4 regions of the Streptomyces panacea genome follow, and region 1 is predicted to be linked to each of the others. Evidence: riboswitches for the same ligand, from Rfam matches in the RefSeq annotation. Region 1 holds a riboswitch; each other region holds the start of a gene.
The links. Region 1 has a riboswitch for cyclic di-AMP ahead of P3L51_RS01700 (LysM peptidoglycan-binding domain-containing M23 family metallopeptidase). Riboswitches for the same ligand answer to the same signal wherever they lie in the genome.
Positions count from the first base shown of each region.

Region 2: it holds a riboswitch for cyclic di-AMP, as region 1 does, so the genes downstream of both, P3L51_RS21490 (M23 family metallopeptidase) here and P3L51_RS01700 (LysM peptidoglycan-binding domain-containing M23 family metallopeptidase) in region 1, are expected to answer to the same signal.
Region 3: it holds a riboswitch for cyclic di-AMP, as region 1 does, so the genes downstream of both, P3L51_RS25715 (C40 family peptidase) here and P3L51_RS01700 (LysM peptidoglycan-binding domain-containing M23 family metallopeptidase) in region 1, are expected to answer to the same signal.
Region 4: it holds a riboswitch for cyclic di-AMP, as region 1 does, so the genes downstream of both, P3L51_RS27275 (LysM peptidoglycan-binding domain-containing protein) here and P3L51_RS01700 (LysM peptidoglycan-binding domain-containing M23 family metallopeptidase) in region 1, are expected to answer to the same signal.

Region 1 is NZ_JARJHW010000003.1:55,312-58,717, reverse strand. Features, by position in the region: gene P3L51_RS01710 (DUF6126 family protein) at 1-152, shown strand, start outside; gene P3L51_RS01705 (tyrosine-protein phosphatase) at 181-984, opposite strand; cyclic di-AMP (ydaO/yuaA leader) riboswitch at 1,392-1,558, shown strand; gene P3L51_RS01700 (LysM peptidoglycan-binding domain-containing M23 family metallopeptidase) at 1,561-2,499, shown strand; gene P3L51_RS01695 (SGNH/GDSL hydrolase family protein) at 2,649-3,406, shown strand, end outside.
Region 2 is NZ_JARJHW010000092.1:17,234-20,639, forward strand. Features, by position in the region: gene P3L51_RS21485 (PrsW family intramembrane metalloprotease) at 1-298, shown strand, start outside; gene P3L51_RS21490 (M23 family metallopeptidase) at 322-1,386, opposite strand; cyclic di-AMP (ydaO/yuaA leader) riboswitch at 1,398-1,552, opposite strand; gene P3L51_RS21495 (PP2C family protein-serine/threonine phosphatase) at 1,858-2,946, opposite strand.
Region 3 is NZ_JARJHW010000131.1:10,825-14,230, reverse strand. Features, by position in the region: gene P3L51_RS25725 (8-amino-7-oxononanoate synthase) at 1-593, shown strand, start outside; gene P3L51_RS25720 (ATP-binding protein) at 903-1,349, shown strand; gene P3L51_RS25715 (C40 family peptidase) at 1,372-1,842, opposite strand; cyclic di-AMP (ydaO/yuaA leader) riboswitch at 1,846-2,012, opposite strand; gene P3L51_RS25710 (hypothetical protein) at 2,402-2,710, opposite strand; gene P3L51_RS25705 (ATP-dependent Clp protease proteolytic subunit) at 2,718-3,353, opposite strand.
Region 4 is NZ_JARJHW010000149.1:71-3,476, reverse strand. Features, by position in the region: gene P3L51_RS27280 (right-handed parallel beta-helix repeat-containing protein) at 1-927, shown strand, start outside; cyclic di-AMP (ydaO/yuaA leader) riboswitch at 1,625-1,791, shown strand; gene P3L51_RS27275 (LysM peptidoglycan-binding domain-containing protein) at 1,796-2,542, shown strand; partial or broken gene P3L51_RS27270 (alpha/beta fold hydrolase) at 2,664-3,406, opposite strand, start outside.

The DNA.
Region 1 (3,406 bases):
GGGAGCCGTTGCCCGAGGCGCCCGCCAAGTCCGTCATGGACGAGGAGAGCAACTTCCCGCGCGGCCTCGCCATCCGGCTCTTCGTCTACCTCGTCGCCGGCCACGCCGTGGCCGGCTTCCTCTGGCTGCTCTTCGAGGCGGGCGCCAAGTAGGCCCGGCGCCCCCCCCGAAAAGCAGCCCTCAGCCCTCGTCGACGAGACGCGTCCGCAGTCGCTCGCGCGTCTCGTCCGTCAGCCCCAGGCCGTCCGTGAGATAGCGGTCCACGCTGCCCCACGTCTCCTCCATCGTCGTGAACGCCGTTTCGAGATACACGGCGCGCGCGTCGAACAGCGGCGCGAGCAGCTCCAGCACCTCCGGCGAAGTCCCGCCGGGCGACGGGTCGCTGCGCCGTACCCGGTATCTGCGGTGGGGATCGTTCGACTTCAGATAGTCGGCCTCGATCGCCTCCCGCTCCACGCCCACGGCGAGCAGCGACACCGCGATGGAGAGACCGGCCCTGTCCTTGCCCGCCGCGCAGTGCATCAGCGCGGGCAGGCTCTCCTCGGCCAGGGCGTGCAGCACGTGCCGGTGTTCGGCGGTGCGGTCCAGAATGATCGAACGGTACGAAGCGGACATCCGGGCCACGCCCTTGCCGTCGGCCAGGATCGACCGCAGCTGGTCGAGATCGCCGTCACGGACCATCTTCCAGAACTCGGTCCCGTCGGCCGGGTCGGTCAGCGGGATGTTCACGTTCCGTACGCCCGGCAGCTCGACGTCCAGGCCGTCGAGCTTCTGGTCGGCCGCGTTGCGGAAGTCGAAGACCGTGTGCAGCCCCAGCGACGTCAGGAACACCGTGTCCTCGGCGGTGGCGTGCGCGAGGTGGCCGCTGCGGAAGAGCCGTCCGTGCCGTACGCGCCGCCCGTCGGCGGTCGGCAGACCGCCCACGTCGCGGAAGTTGCGGACACCGGCCAGGTCGGGCTCGGCCGGCGGGACCTGCTGCGGCACCTCGTGCGTCACGTGAGCTCCTCCGCGTCTGCGGCCGGCGCTCGTCGCCGACGCTGTCGCGCTCCGACTTTACGACATCGGTTCCCGCTGAAATCGCTTCAAGAAGAGGGCTTCTGTCCGTATTGAGTGATTACGCATAACGTGCCCCGGTCGCGGCGGAGATGGGCGGTGATCGGCCTCGGCTGGTGAGCAGGATCATATCCGTGACGGTGTGTGGCCGCGCCGAGGAAGGGGAATTGGGACGGCGCACGGAATTCGAAGATCCGTAATCCACGCAGGGTGACCGCGCGCGGCGGCCGATATTCGAGGCCGGATTGTTGAAGGAATACAACGGCTTGTACGGGTCGGCCCACCCGGCTTACGGTCACCGCAATCCGAGCGGATCGCCGAATCCTGCCGCCGTTCGGAATCCGCATCCACCCAGCACTCATCAACGTGTGGCAGGAGCGGGGGACCCAGGTAGTACGCCGGCCCGGACATCCGGACGGCTTGGGGTGAAGTCGCGTCACGGCGCGGCCGGGCATCTCCAGCTCGAACCCGACAGCTCACCTCGTAGGCGCCGGAGAGGAAATCGCCATGCCCGCAAAGGGTAAGCACCGTCGTCCGAGGACCAACCCGATCACGCGCGGATTCGTCGCCGCCGGAACGGGTGGCGCCGCCATCGCAATTCCGCTCATCGGTGCCACGGGCGCCCATGCCGCCGAGCAGACCGCCGCCCCGTCGGTCGCGCACACCGCTTCCGTCGCCTCCGCTCCCGCCGCCGCTCCGCAGACGGCGCGGCAGGCCGCGACCGCCCAGACCGTGAAGACGTACTCGGTCACGGCGGGCGACTACCTCGCCAAGATCGCCGAGTCGCAGAAGGTCAGCGGCGGCTGGGAGAAGCTGTACGAGGACAACCGCGAGGCCGTCGGTGACAACCCGTCGCTCATCCACCCGGGTCTGAAGCTCACCATCGGAGCCAAGGCCAAGGCGTCCTCCGAGGGCAAGGCCGAGGCCGCGCCGAAGAAGGCCGCACCGAAGAAGGCGGCGCCCGCGAAGCCCGCCCCGGCCGAGCCCGCCCCCAAGGCCGACACCACGGCGAACCAGCCCGCGGCGCAGAGCGACGCCTCCGGCTACACCGCCCCCGTCGACGGCGCGGTCACCACCACCGCCTACCGCGCGGCCGGCGGCAGCTGGTCCAGCGGCTACCACACCGGCGTGGACTTCGCGGCCTCGTCGGGCACCACCGTCAAGGCGGTCGGCCCCGGCACCGTCGTCTCGGCAGGCTGGGCCGGGTCGTACGGCAACGAGGTCGTCATCAAGCACGACGACGGCCAGTACTCGCAGTACGCCCACCTCTCCTCGCTCGCCGTCTCGGCGGGCCAGAGTGTCGGCGGCGGTGACCAGATCGGCCTCTCCGGTTCCACCGGCAATTCCACCGGGCCGCACCTGCACTTCGAGATCCGCACCGGCCCGAGCTACGGCTCCGACGTCGACCCGCTGGCGTACCTGCGCGAGCACGGCGTTTCTCTCTGAGAATGGTCGTCGGCCGGCGCCCGGTGCGCCGGCCGACGACCATTCCCGTATTCCGGCTTGAACGAATTTTGACCGGTGGCGTTTCTCACCGGCGTCAACACCTCCTTACGGTCGCGTAGGTCACATACGCAAGTGAATGATGTTCAGCTGTGGCTGACGATTCGAGAGCGAAATTCAGAAGCACCTTCGGGTCGTACGCCGCCATCGGTGACAGCTTCACCGAGGGCGTCGGCGATCCCGGGCCGGGCGGAATCTATGTCGGCTGGGCGGACCGGCTCGCCGTACTGCTCGCCGATCGCACACCGGACGGGGCGGCCGTCGCCGACCCCGACCACGGTTCGTTCCGGTACGCCAATCTCGCCGTACGTGGACGGCTGCTCGACCAGATCGTGGCCGAGCAGATCCCGCGCGCCAAGGAACTCGCCCCGGACCTGGTGACGTTCTGCGCCGGCGGCAACGACATCATCCGGCCCGGCAGCGACCCCGACGATGTCGCGGAACGCTTCGAGCGGGCACTCGCCGACCTCACCGGCGCCGTCGGCACCGTCATGGTCCCCACCGGGTTCGACACCCGAGGCGTGCCCGTGCTGCGCCATCTGCGTGGCAAGATAGCCACGTTCACCGCGCACGTCCGCTCCATCGCGGACCGCTACGACTGCCCGGTCCTGGACCTGTGGTCGCTCAAGTCGGTCCAGGACAGACGCGCTTGGGGCGGCGACCGGCTGCACCTGTCACCGGAGGGCCACACCCGCGTGGCCCTGCGCGCGGCCCAGGTCCTCGGCCTCGACGTCCCCGCCGACCCCGACCAGCCGTGGCCGCCGCTGCCGCCACGCGGCGCGCTGGAGGTGCGCCGCGACGACATGCAGTGGGCGCGTGAATACCTGGTCCCCTGGATCGGCCGCCGCCT
Region 2 (3,406 bases), on a different contig from region 1:
GATGCGGGCGCGCTCGATGGCGCGCGATGTGGCGGGCCGTACGTACGGGCCGTCGGCGGCCCGTACGGTCGGCGAGTACCAGGCGTTCGCGACCGCCCTCGCGTTCCTGCGCCACCGGGCGGGGCGCGGCGACGCGGGCCGGGACTTCGCCGAGCGCGAGCAGGAACTGCTGCACCACATGTGGCAGCGCCGGGAAATGGCGTCGCCCGCGCTGGCTTACGCGGCGCGGGCGACGGGGCGGGTGTGGACTCCGCCGCCGTACATCGACTACGGCGGCTACAACCCGTATCGGAACTAGAACACCCAGGGCGCTTAGGGCACTTAGGGCGTGAGTCCCTTGCTGCGGAGCCAGCTCAGCGGGTCGATCCCGCTGCCGCCCGCGGTGTGCACCTCAAGGTGCAGGTGCGGGCCGGTGACGTTGCCGGTGGCTCCCACGCGTCCGACCGTCTCGCCGGTGTTGACCTTCTGGCCGGCGCTGACGGTCATCGAGGACAGGTGGGCGTACCAGATCTCCGTACCGTCGCCGAGCTCCAGCACCACGCGGTAGCCGTACGACCCCGACCAGCCGGCCGACTTGACGGTCGCGCTGTGGACGGCCTTGGCGGGCGTGCCCGTGGGGGCGGCGAAGTCCAGGCCGGTGTGCTGGCCGGAGGACCACATGGAGCCGGTCTGGCCGTAGGTGGAGGTGAGCGTGTACGAGGAGGTGGGGAGCGAGAAGCTGGCGGCCAGCTTCTCCAGGCGCTCCTTCTCGGCCTTGCGCTCGGCCGCTTCCCTCGCCTTGCGCTTCTCCTCGGCGGCCTTCGCCTCGGCCTCGGTCTGCTGCTTCTTCGCCTCGGCCGCGGCCGTCTCGGCGGCGGCCGTCTCGGCGCTCGCCTTCTGGGCGGCGTCGGCCTCGGCCTGCTGCTGCTCCGCCTGCTGGAGGATGCGGGCGCGCAGCGCCTCGCCGGAGTCGGTGGTGCCCTGCTGGGCGTCCGCGGCGGTGAGGCCCGCGGTGGTGAGCGGGGAGGGGGTCTCGTCGCTCTTCTTGTCGCCGTCGGACATGAAAGACCCGACACCGGGAAGAGACTTGGCGTCGGGGAAACTGTCCGAGAGCGCGTCGGGAAGTGATATCGAGACCGCGGGCTTGTCCTGCGCGGAGGCGATGCCTCCCGCGCCGACCGCCGCGATGACGCCCACTCCGAGGACCGTGGAGCTGCGGGCGAGAGCGTTGCGCTGCTTGGCGACACGGTGCTTGCCGCGTACGGGACGGATGGAGTCCGCGGTGGGATTCCACTCCTCCCAGTCCCTGGTCGCCTCGTCGTCGGCGCGATCGGTACCGGCGAACCGGCTCCCGGGACCGAAATGGACCGGGGCTGAGGCTTCGGGGGCAGGCCTGTTGGACGCCACTGGGGCGCTCTCCTTTCCTTCCTTCTCGCCTACCGGGTTAGCTGACGGGTTCGGAGCAGGAAGGTCTCCTACGAGCGTTCTTGGCCGCACGAGGCAGCAAGAGACGCCCGATTCACCCCAATTGGTGGTTCCCCGGTTTCCTTGCGGAATTCGGCGCGTGCGCACGGTGCCGTCTCTTTCGACGGCTGGGACAACCGCGCTGCGTTATCGAACGTTAATAGACGACCGGGGCTTATTCCAAGCTGTTCCGGGTGATCGTTAGCGGGCCCGGCCCGGACCAACCGGGACACAAGCGGGTGGAATCGGGCGAGTCGATCGCCCCTCCGACCGTGTGCGATCACACACTCGAACTGACGGTGCGTCAAATATTATGCGGAGTGGTGCGCCCCAACTACGCAGCGTGCCGGGCGAGATGACGACACACGGCGAAGGGATCGCGAAGAGACGGAGGAGATACGGGAAGCGACGCCGTCACGGCACGACGGGCATCGTCCGGCGCCGCTCCGGCTGCCGCTCGGTGGGCCTGCTGACGGCCAGCAGCGCCATGTCGTCCGTACTGCCGCCGCCGGTGTGCAGCCGTACGTCCCCGACGATCGCGTCGAGCATCTCGTCGGGGCCGGGGAAGATCCGTCCCGCGAGCCGTTCGCGCGGGTTGTAGAAGACGCCCGCCGTGTTGCGCGCCTCGGTGAGCCCGTCCGTGTAGAGGAGCAGCGTCGCCCCGGCCCGGTACGGGATCTCGTCCGCGCGGTCCGGCCAGGAACCCAGCTCGCCCATCCCGAGCGGCAGCGCCGGATCGGCGGGGGCCAGCACGGTCAGTCCGCCGTCGTCCGCGAGCAGCAGCGGCTCCGGGTGCCCCCGGTTGACCACGCGCACCATGCCCTCGGCGTGCGGGATCTCGGCGAGTACGGCGGTGGTGAAACCCTCGAACAGATCGATCCCGTCGCGCCGCGTGCCCTCGCGCGCCAGCGCCCGCTCCAGCCGCTGCGCGACCCCTTCGAGCGACCGCTCCTGCTCGGCGGCCTCGCGGAAGGCGCCGATGACGACGGCCACGGTCTCGACGGCGGCCATGCCCTTGCCGCGTACGTCGCCGACAACCAGCCGTACCCCGTACTCCGTGTCCTGGACGGCGAACAGGTCGCCGCCGATGAACGCCCCCTCCTCCGCGGCCTCGTAGCGCGCGGCGATGTGCAGCCCGCCGATCCGGGAGGCGGGCGTCGGCAGGACGGCCCGCTGGGCGGCCTCGGCGATGACGCGCGCCGACGCCAGGCGCTCACCGCTCCGGCGTACGACACCGTTGATGGCCAGCGCGAGGACGGAGACGGTGAAGACGGTCAGCGATTCGGTGATCGTCGCGACCTCGTCGACCGTGTCGTTGAAGAAGTGCAGTCCGAGCACGGCGGCCAGGGACAGGAGGCCGATGACGAGCGTGCGCGCGAACGAGAAGAACGGGGCCGCGACCAGCGGCGCCGCCGCGAAGAGCGGGGAAGCGGTGATCGCGGTCGGGGTCGCCTGATCCATGATGATCCCCGCCACGAGGATCAGGAAGGGCAGGATCGCCACGACCGGATGCGCCGACCGGGCGGCGTGCCGGCCGCGCCCCCGTCTGGCGGGACGGGGATCGCCGGGACCGAAACCCGGGGGGTGCCGGTCGGCGGAGGGAAAGCCCTCCCAGGTGGGGTCGTCCGGGTCGAAGCTCGGCGGGATCGAACTCGGGGCGTGGGAGTCGGCCGGGTTGGCGCCCGTCCAGCCGGAGCGGGAGTCGGGGTCGGCGCGCCGGAAGCCGCGGCGGACGCCGCGCCGGATCCCGCGCCGGGCGTTGTCGCCGAGGCCGCGGAGCCTGGTGGACAGGCCGGGACGGCGGACAGCCCCGTCGGCGGGACGGCGGCCGTCGCTCCCGCCGCCGCCCGCCGTCCCGTCGTCTCCGCTGTCTCTCTGCCCCACCTGTGTCTCCTGCCCGGTCCGTCGACGGCTGCGGACGGTGCCGCGCCCTTCCCAGGCTGGCCCCTTACGCGCCGGGGGG
Region 3 (3,406 bases), on a different contig from region 1:
GCGCCGCCCTGCTCGTGGACGACGCGCACGGTCTCGGGGTGCTCGGCGACGGCGGCCGGGGCGCCGTACACGCGGCGGGTCTGGCCGGCGACCCGGGTACGGTCGCCACGGTCACGCTCTCCAAGTCGCTGGGCAGCCAGGGCGGCGCGGTCCTCGGGCCGGCCCGGGTCATCGACCAACTCGTCAACACGGCACGGTCGTTCATCTTCGACACCGGCCTCGCCCCGGCCGCCGCCGGTGCCGCGCTCGCGAGCCTGCGGCTGCTGCGCGGGGACCCGTCGCTGGCGGTACGGGCACGGGCGGTGGCGCTCGCGCTGCACCGCGGGCTGACCGGGGCGGGGCTGACCGCCGTACGCCCGGACGCGGCTGTCGTCTCCGTCCGGGCGCCGTCCCCGGGGGCGGCCGTGCGGTGGGCCGCCGACTGCCGGGCGGCGGGTCTGGTGGTGGGCTGCTTCCGGCCGCCGTCGGTGCCGGACGGGATCTCCCGGATCAGGCTCACGGCCCGCGCGGACCTGACCGGCGTTCAGGTCGAGGCGGCGCTGGCGACGATCGTCGCGACCGCGCCCGCCGGGGCCGTGACACCGGCCGCCTGAGCACGCGCGGACCTCCCCGCGGACGGGGCCGCGAACAGGGCCGCCGACTTCCCCGCGGACGGCCCGCGGACTTCCCCGCGCGCGCCGTCGCCTGTCGGTCGCCGGGGCCGGAAACTTGAGTCCGCTCAAATACGGTCTCGCGTAGCAGGGTTCACCGCTTAGAGCGACAGAGGGGGCCATATCCCGGCGGATCGCCCGTGCGTCGGGTGTCGTTGGTGGCAGTGTGGCGCGAAGCGCAATCCGGGGACGTACTCGCGGGCATCAGCCATAGGTCGGTCTGCGTCCCGGTGGGAAAGGGACAGCGTCGCCATGGCAGACCATCAGGAAGCATCCGTCACCCTGCCGAGCGATCCGGCCTCGGTACCGGAGGCACGCAGATACGTCGCCCGTGTTCTCGCCGAATGGGGCCTGCCGGGTGACGCGGACACCGCCGAAACGGTTCGCCTGATCATCTCGGAGCTCGCGACCAACGCCGTACAGCACACGTTCGGCAGGTCGCCGACCTTCACGGTCGACCTCACCCTGGAGCGCGACGAGCGACTGCGCCTCGGAGTCACCGACAGCCACCCGCGGTGGCCGCAGCGGCTCCCGGCCGCCGTCCAGCAGGACAACGGCCGCGGCATGGTCATCATCCGGGCGCTGACCGCCGAGTACGGCGGCGGACTGTCCGTCACACCCACCGCGGACGGCGGCAAGACGGTCTGGATCACCCTGCCCTGGACGGCCCGGACCCAGGACGACCAGGCCCGGGGCTGAGCGGCCCGGGGCCGACGGGGCGTCAGCCGACCCGGCCGTACCAGACGCTCCGTGACCAGATGCGCTGGAGCCGCACCACCTGGCCGCTCTTCGGCGAATGCCACATCTTGCCGCCGCCGGCGTAGATCCCGACGTGGTAGACGCTGTTCCCGGAGTGGAAGAACACCAGGTCGCCCTGTTCGCGGCTGGAGGCCGCGATGTGCCGCGTCCGGTTGTACTGCTCCTGAGCGGTACGCGGGAGCGCCTTGCCGGCCTTCTTGTACGAGAAGAGCGTCAGACCCGAACAGTCGAACCGGTGTGGACCCGACGCCCCGTACATGTACGGCGCGCCCTTCTTGGAGGCGGCCACATCCAGCGCCCTGGTGGCGACGGGCTGGGCGTGGGCCTCCGACACGGCGCCGGGCGCCAGCATCGTGCCGCCCACGGCGGCGAGGAGGGCCGATGCGGTACCGGCCCGGGAGAGCAGCGACGGGACATGCGTCTGCGCGGACATGCGGAACCCTTCGTCAGCCGCCTGTGAAGGATGACCTGTCGGGTTCGGACTGGCGAAGACGCCCGGCCGCGTGAGCGGCTTCACCCCGAGGAGCGGTCCATGGTCGGACCGCCCCGAACTGCTCGGGTCCTCCACTCCTGCCGATCCACTCGTGTCGACCAGTCATCCGGAGCGGCGGCAGGACTCGGCGTCCACCCGGACCGCCCCGCCGAGGTGGCGGGGGCTTGTCGTCACACGGATCTTGACGCGGCCTCAGCGCGATTCCGCGTTGAAACGACCTTGTGTGACTCTCATCACGTATGACCCATTGGGGTTGGTATGGCCGATTCGGTGAACGGCTCATCCGACCGCTCACGCGCTGTACCTGCGACGCAGCGAGACGTTACGGCCGGACGGCCGATCGCCCGTCGCAAGTTGCCGGCCCGGCCGCTTCGGGCGGGTCGATACGCCGAACGGGCAGCCAAATGCCCTACGGGCGCGTCGGAACGGGCGTGTCCGCGCGGGACGGCGGGTCGCCGGTCCGTATCGCGTCGCGCCGCCGTGTCGGTGTCATGTCACCTCAAGTCGCCGGTCCGGGCGGCATGGTGACGCGTCCGGCCCTGCGCTCCCCGTCGAGCATCCGGAGCGTACGGTCCAGGGTCGGTGTGTGCAGCTCCGTCTCGCCCCGCGCGTGCATCAGCGTCAGCGCGTCGCGCAGTTCGGCCGCTCGGGCCACCAGGGCCTGTGCGGCCCGCAGTGCGCCGTACGTGTCGTCGGCGCGCGACGGGTTGATCCGGCCCACCAGGTCGACGACCCGGAGGTAGCTGTCGACGAAGTCGCCCTCGGCGCGGGTCAGCGCGGGCAGCGGCGGCAGTTCCGGTGGCAGCATCGGGCGCTCACCCGGGGGAGTTGAAGCCGAGGGATGCCCTGCGGTCCCGCGCGACCTGGTCCACCAGGCCGTACTCCATGGCGCCCGTCGCGTCGAAGATGGTGTCCCGGTCGATGTCGGAGTCGACCCGCTCGGCGCTCTGACCGGTGTGCCGCACCAGCATCCGTGCCATCAGGGCCCGCAGCCGCAGCAACTCCTCGGCGTGGATGGCGAGATCGGACGGCTGGCCGCGCACGGGCTCCTCGATTCCCGGCTGCTGGAGGACGACGCGCGCGCCGGGCAGTGCCATCCGCTTGCCCGGCGCCCCCGAGGCCAGCAGGACGGCGGCGGTCGACACCGCCTGGCCGAGACAGGTGGTCGTCACGTCGCAGCCGACGACCTGCATCGTGTCGTAGATGGCGGACATGGCGCTCAGCGAGCCGCCGGGGGAGTTGATGTAGAGCGCGATGTCCTGGTCGGGCGCCGCGTATTCGAGATGCAGCAGCTGCGCGATCACGTCGTTCGCCGAGGTCTCGTCCAGGGCGGTGCCGAGGAAGACGATCCGTCCCTCGAACAGCTTGGAGTACGGGTCGAGGGAGCGGGTCCCGGTGGAGGTCCGCTCGGTGAACTCCGGCAGGACGTAACGGGCGGAAGGACGGTTCATGGTGTGCCTCTCCTCGCGTGCCGGACGCGGCTCAGTGCTCTGTCCGTAAAAAA
Region 4 (3,406 bases), on a different contig from region 1:
GACGACAACACCCAGATCTCCGACATCGCGATCTTCGGCTCCGGCCGGATCCGCGGCGGCGGGGGCGCTGAGGGCGGAGTGGGCCTCAATGGCCGCTTCGGCAAGAACACCAAGATCTCCAACGTCTGGATCGAGCACGCCAACGTAGGTGCCTGGGTCGGCCGCGACTACGACAACATCCAGGCGCTCTGGGGCCCCGCCGACGGCCTCCAATTCAGCGGAATGCGGATTCGCAACACATACGCCGACGGCATCAACTTCACCAATGGCACGCGCGATTCGCAGGTCGACAATTCGTCCTTCCGCACCACGGGTGACGATTCGCTCGCCATCTGGGCCAACCGGTACGTCAAGGACCCGGCGGTGGACATCGCGCACGACAACTCGTTCACCAACAACACCATTCAGCTGCCCTGGCGGGCGAACGGCGTCGCGATATACGGCGGTTACGGCAACAAGGTGCAGAACAACCTGATCGCCGACACCGCCAACTATCCCGGCATCATGCTGGCGACCGACCACGACCCCCTGCCTTTCTCCGGCGAGACCCTGCTCACCGGAAACGCGCTCCACCGCACCGGCGGCGCCTTCTGGAACGAGGACCAGGAGTTCGGCGCGATCACGATCTTCCCGGCGAGCCGGGACATCACCGGAGTCAAGATCAGGGACACCGAGATCTCGGACTCCACCTATGACGGCATTCAGTTCAAGAACGGCGGCGGCAACGTACCGGACGTGGAGATCGGCAACGTGACGATTCACAAGTCCAACAACGGCTCCGGCGTCCTGGCGATGGGCGGCGCCCGCGGCAGCGCGGCGCTGACCAACGTGACCATCACCGGCTCGGCCGAGGGTGACGTCCTCGTCGAGCCGGGATCGAGCTTCGTGATCACCGGCGGCCCCGGCACCAAGCAGGCCGTCAACTAGGCCCCGGCCCCCGACCCCTGGTTCACAAATATGGGCTTTTAGGTACATATCCCTAGGTCGCGAGCCCGCTCGGCGCCTTCCGTACCGCTCCGCGAGGGGAGCGGTGGAAGGCGCCGAGTCGTCGGCGTAGTCACTCCATGACGTCACGTGCCCGAGGGAACCGCTTCGCGGGTATCGGGCACAGCGGCGCCCGGTCCCCTCCCGAACCCTCCGCCCCCGAACCCTCCGCGGAAACCTTCGCCGGAGGGCGGCGCCGCATTCACGTGACGGGGGGCCGGGTCGAATGCGCGCGTGGACAAAGGGTGTTGGCGGGCTGTCGACAGTGAATTCGCCCAGGGGTGGGCACCTCGCCTCCACTTCGCCGCGATCCACATAAAGTAATCATTTGTCCGCTTTGCGGGGTGGGTCGTTATGGGTATTTCGCGCCTAACTTGTCCCTTTCTGGATGGTGTTGTGTATGCGTGGTTGCGTTGAATGCCCGTGATGTGTGTCACAGGGGCGGCGGGTCACGCGTTCCGCCCGACTGGCCACTTCCCGCACTGGAAAAGAAAGTTGAGACCTGAATCGCCGGGCAGGAATTCGGATTGATCTCCACCGGACCCGTGAATGGCATGGTGCCGTGAATTCAGGACTTGTTTCGCCCGGACGTTCTCGCTTACGTTCTCGTCATTCCGGACGGAACGCCGAATCCTGCCGCCGTCCGGAAACCGCATCCAACCATTCACGTACGGCAGGAGCGGGGGACCCAGGTAAGTCGCCGATCCGGAACACCGGACCGGCTCGGGGTGAAGCCGCGCCCACAGCGCGGCCGGGCATCTCCCGCCCGAACCCGACAGCTCACCTCGCAGGCGACGGAGAGGACCTCGTCATGCCCGCACAGGGTAAGCACCGCCGTTCCCGCACCATCCCGCTCGCCCACCGGCTCATCGCCGTCGGCACGGGCGGCGCCGCACTCGCCCTGCCCCTGGTGACCGCCACCACGGCCGGCGCCGCGCCCGCCCCGCAGCACGTCGCGGCGGCCCCGTCGGCCGTCACCGCCGCCCAGAAGGTGACCCACACCGTCGTGAAGGGCGAGTCGCTGGCCAAGATCGCGGACGCCCGTTCCGTGAGCGGTGGCTGGAAGGCGCTGTACAAGACCAACCGCGACACCGTCGGCGACAACCCGTCGCTCATCCGCCCCGGCCTGAAGCTGAAGCTCGCCGGAAAGCCCAAGGCAGCCGCCGCCCCGACCGCCTCGGCCAAGGAAGCCTCGGCCAAGCCCGCCGAAGCCGTCCAGGCCGCCGCGAAGTCCTACACCAACGACCTCGACGGCTGGATCCGGGAGGCGCTGGACGTCATGGCGCAGAACGGCATCCCCGGCTCGTACGACGGCATCCACCGCAACATCATGCGCGAGTCCGCGGGCAACCCCCAGGCCATCAACAACTGGGACTCCAACGCCGCGGCCGGCATACCGTCGAAGGGCCTGCTCCAGGTCATCGACCCGACGTTCGAGGCGTACCACGTGCCCGGCACGTCGACCGACAGCTACGACCCGGTCGCCAACATCACCGCGGCGTGCAACTACGCGGCCGACCGCTACGGCTCGATCGACAACGTCAACGGCCCCTACTAAGAGGCGGTATCACCACCTCGCGCGACTCTCGGGCCGCGTCTGTCCCTCCCTCGCCGGCCGGGCCGCACACGCGGCCCGGCCGGCGAGCGGCGTGAGGCGCCCCGGACCGGAACCGCGGAGCTCAGGACAGCCCCTGGGTAAGGATCTCGCCCCGCGCCACCAGCCAGTCCATCGCCGACGGGCACACGTCGAGCACCGAGACATGCCCGTCCTCGGGCCGCACCCACAGCTCCGCGCGGGGGAGAGCGGCGAGCATCCACTCGGCGTGCGCGGGTGGTACGACCCGGTCGAGGCTGCCCTGCACGAGCAGTACGGGCGCGGCCACCTCCGCAAGGTCGAAGCCCCACGCGGTGGCGAAGGCGACATCGTCGTCGATCAGCCCGTCCGCCCCGGCCTGACCCGCCTTCCCCGCGTCGGCCCCCAGCGACGTCCACGTGCCCGCCAGCGCCGCGAAGTCGGCGGAGGTGAAGCTCGACGGGTCGAACTCGTCCGTCGCCGCGTACAGTTCGCGCGCCTCGCGCCCGTCGGCGGCGGCCCGCAGGCCCCCGGGCGAGGTCATCCCCTCGTACCAGTCGAAGTCCCGCGTGTACGGCGCGATGCCCGCCAGGCAGGCCACACCCGTCACCCGGTCCGGCAGCAGCGCGGCGCACGCCAGCGCGTGCGGCCCACCACCGGACGCCCCCATCACCGCGAACGACCCCACGCCGAGAGCGTCGGCGATCCGGGCCACGTCGTCCGCCGCCGCGGCCACGTTCCGGCCCGGCAGCGGGCTGGAACCTCCGTAACTGGGGCGGCCGTACGTCACCAGCCGGATACCGCGCGCCGCCGCCGCGGTGAGCAGCGGCTCCAGCGGTGCGCCCGTCT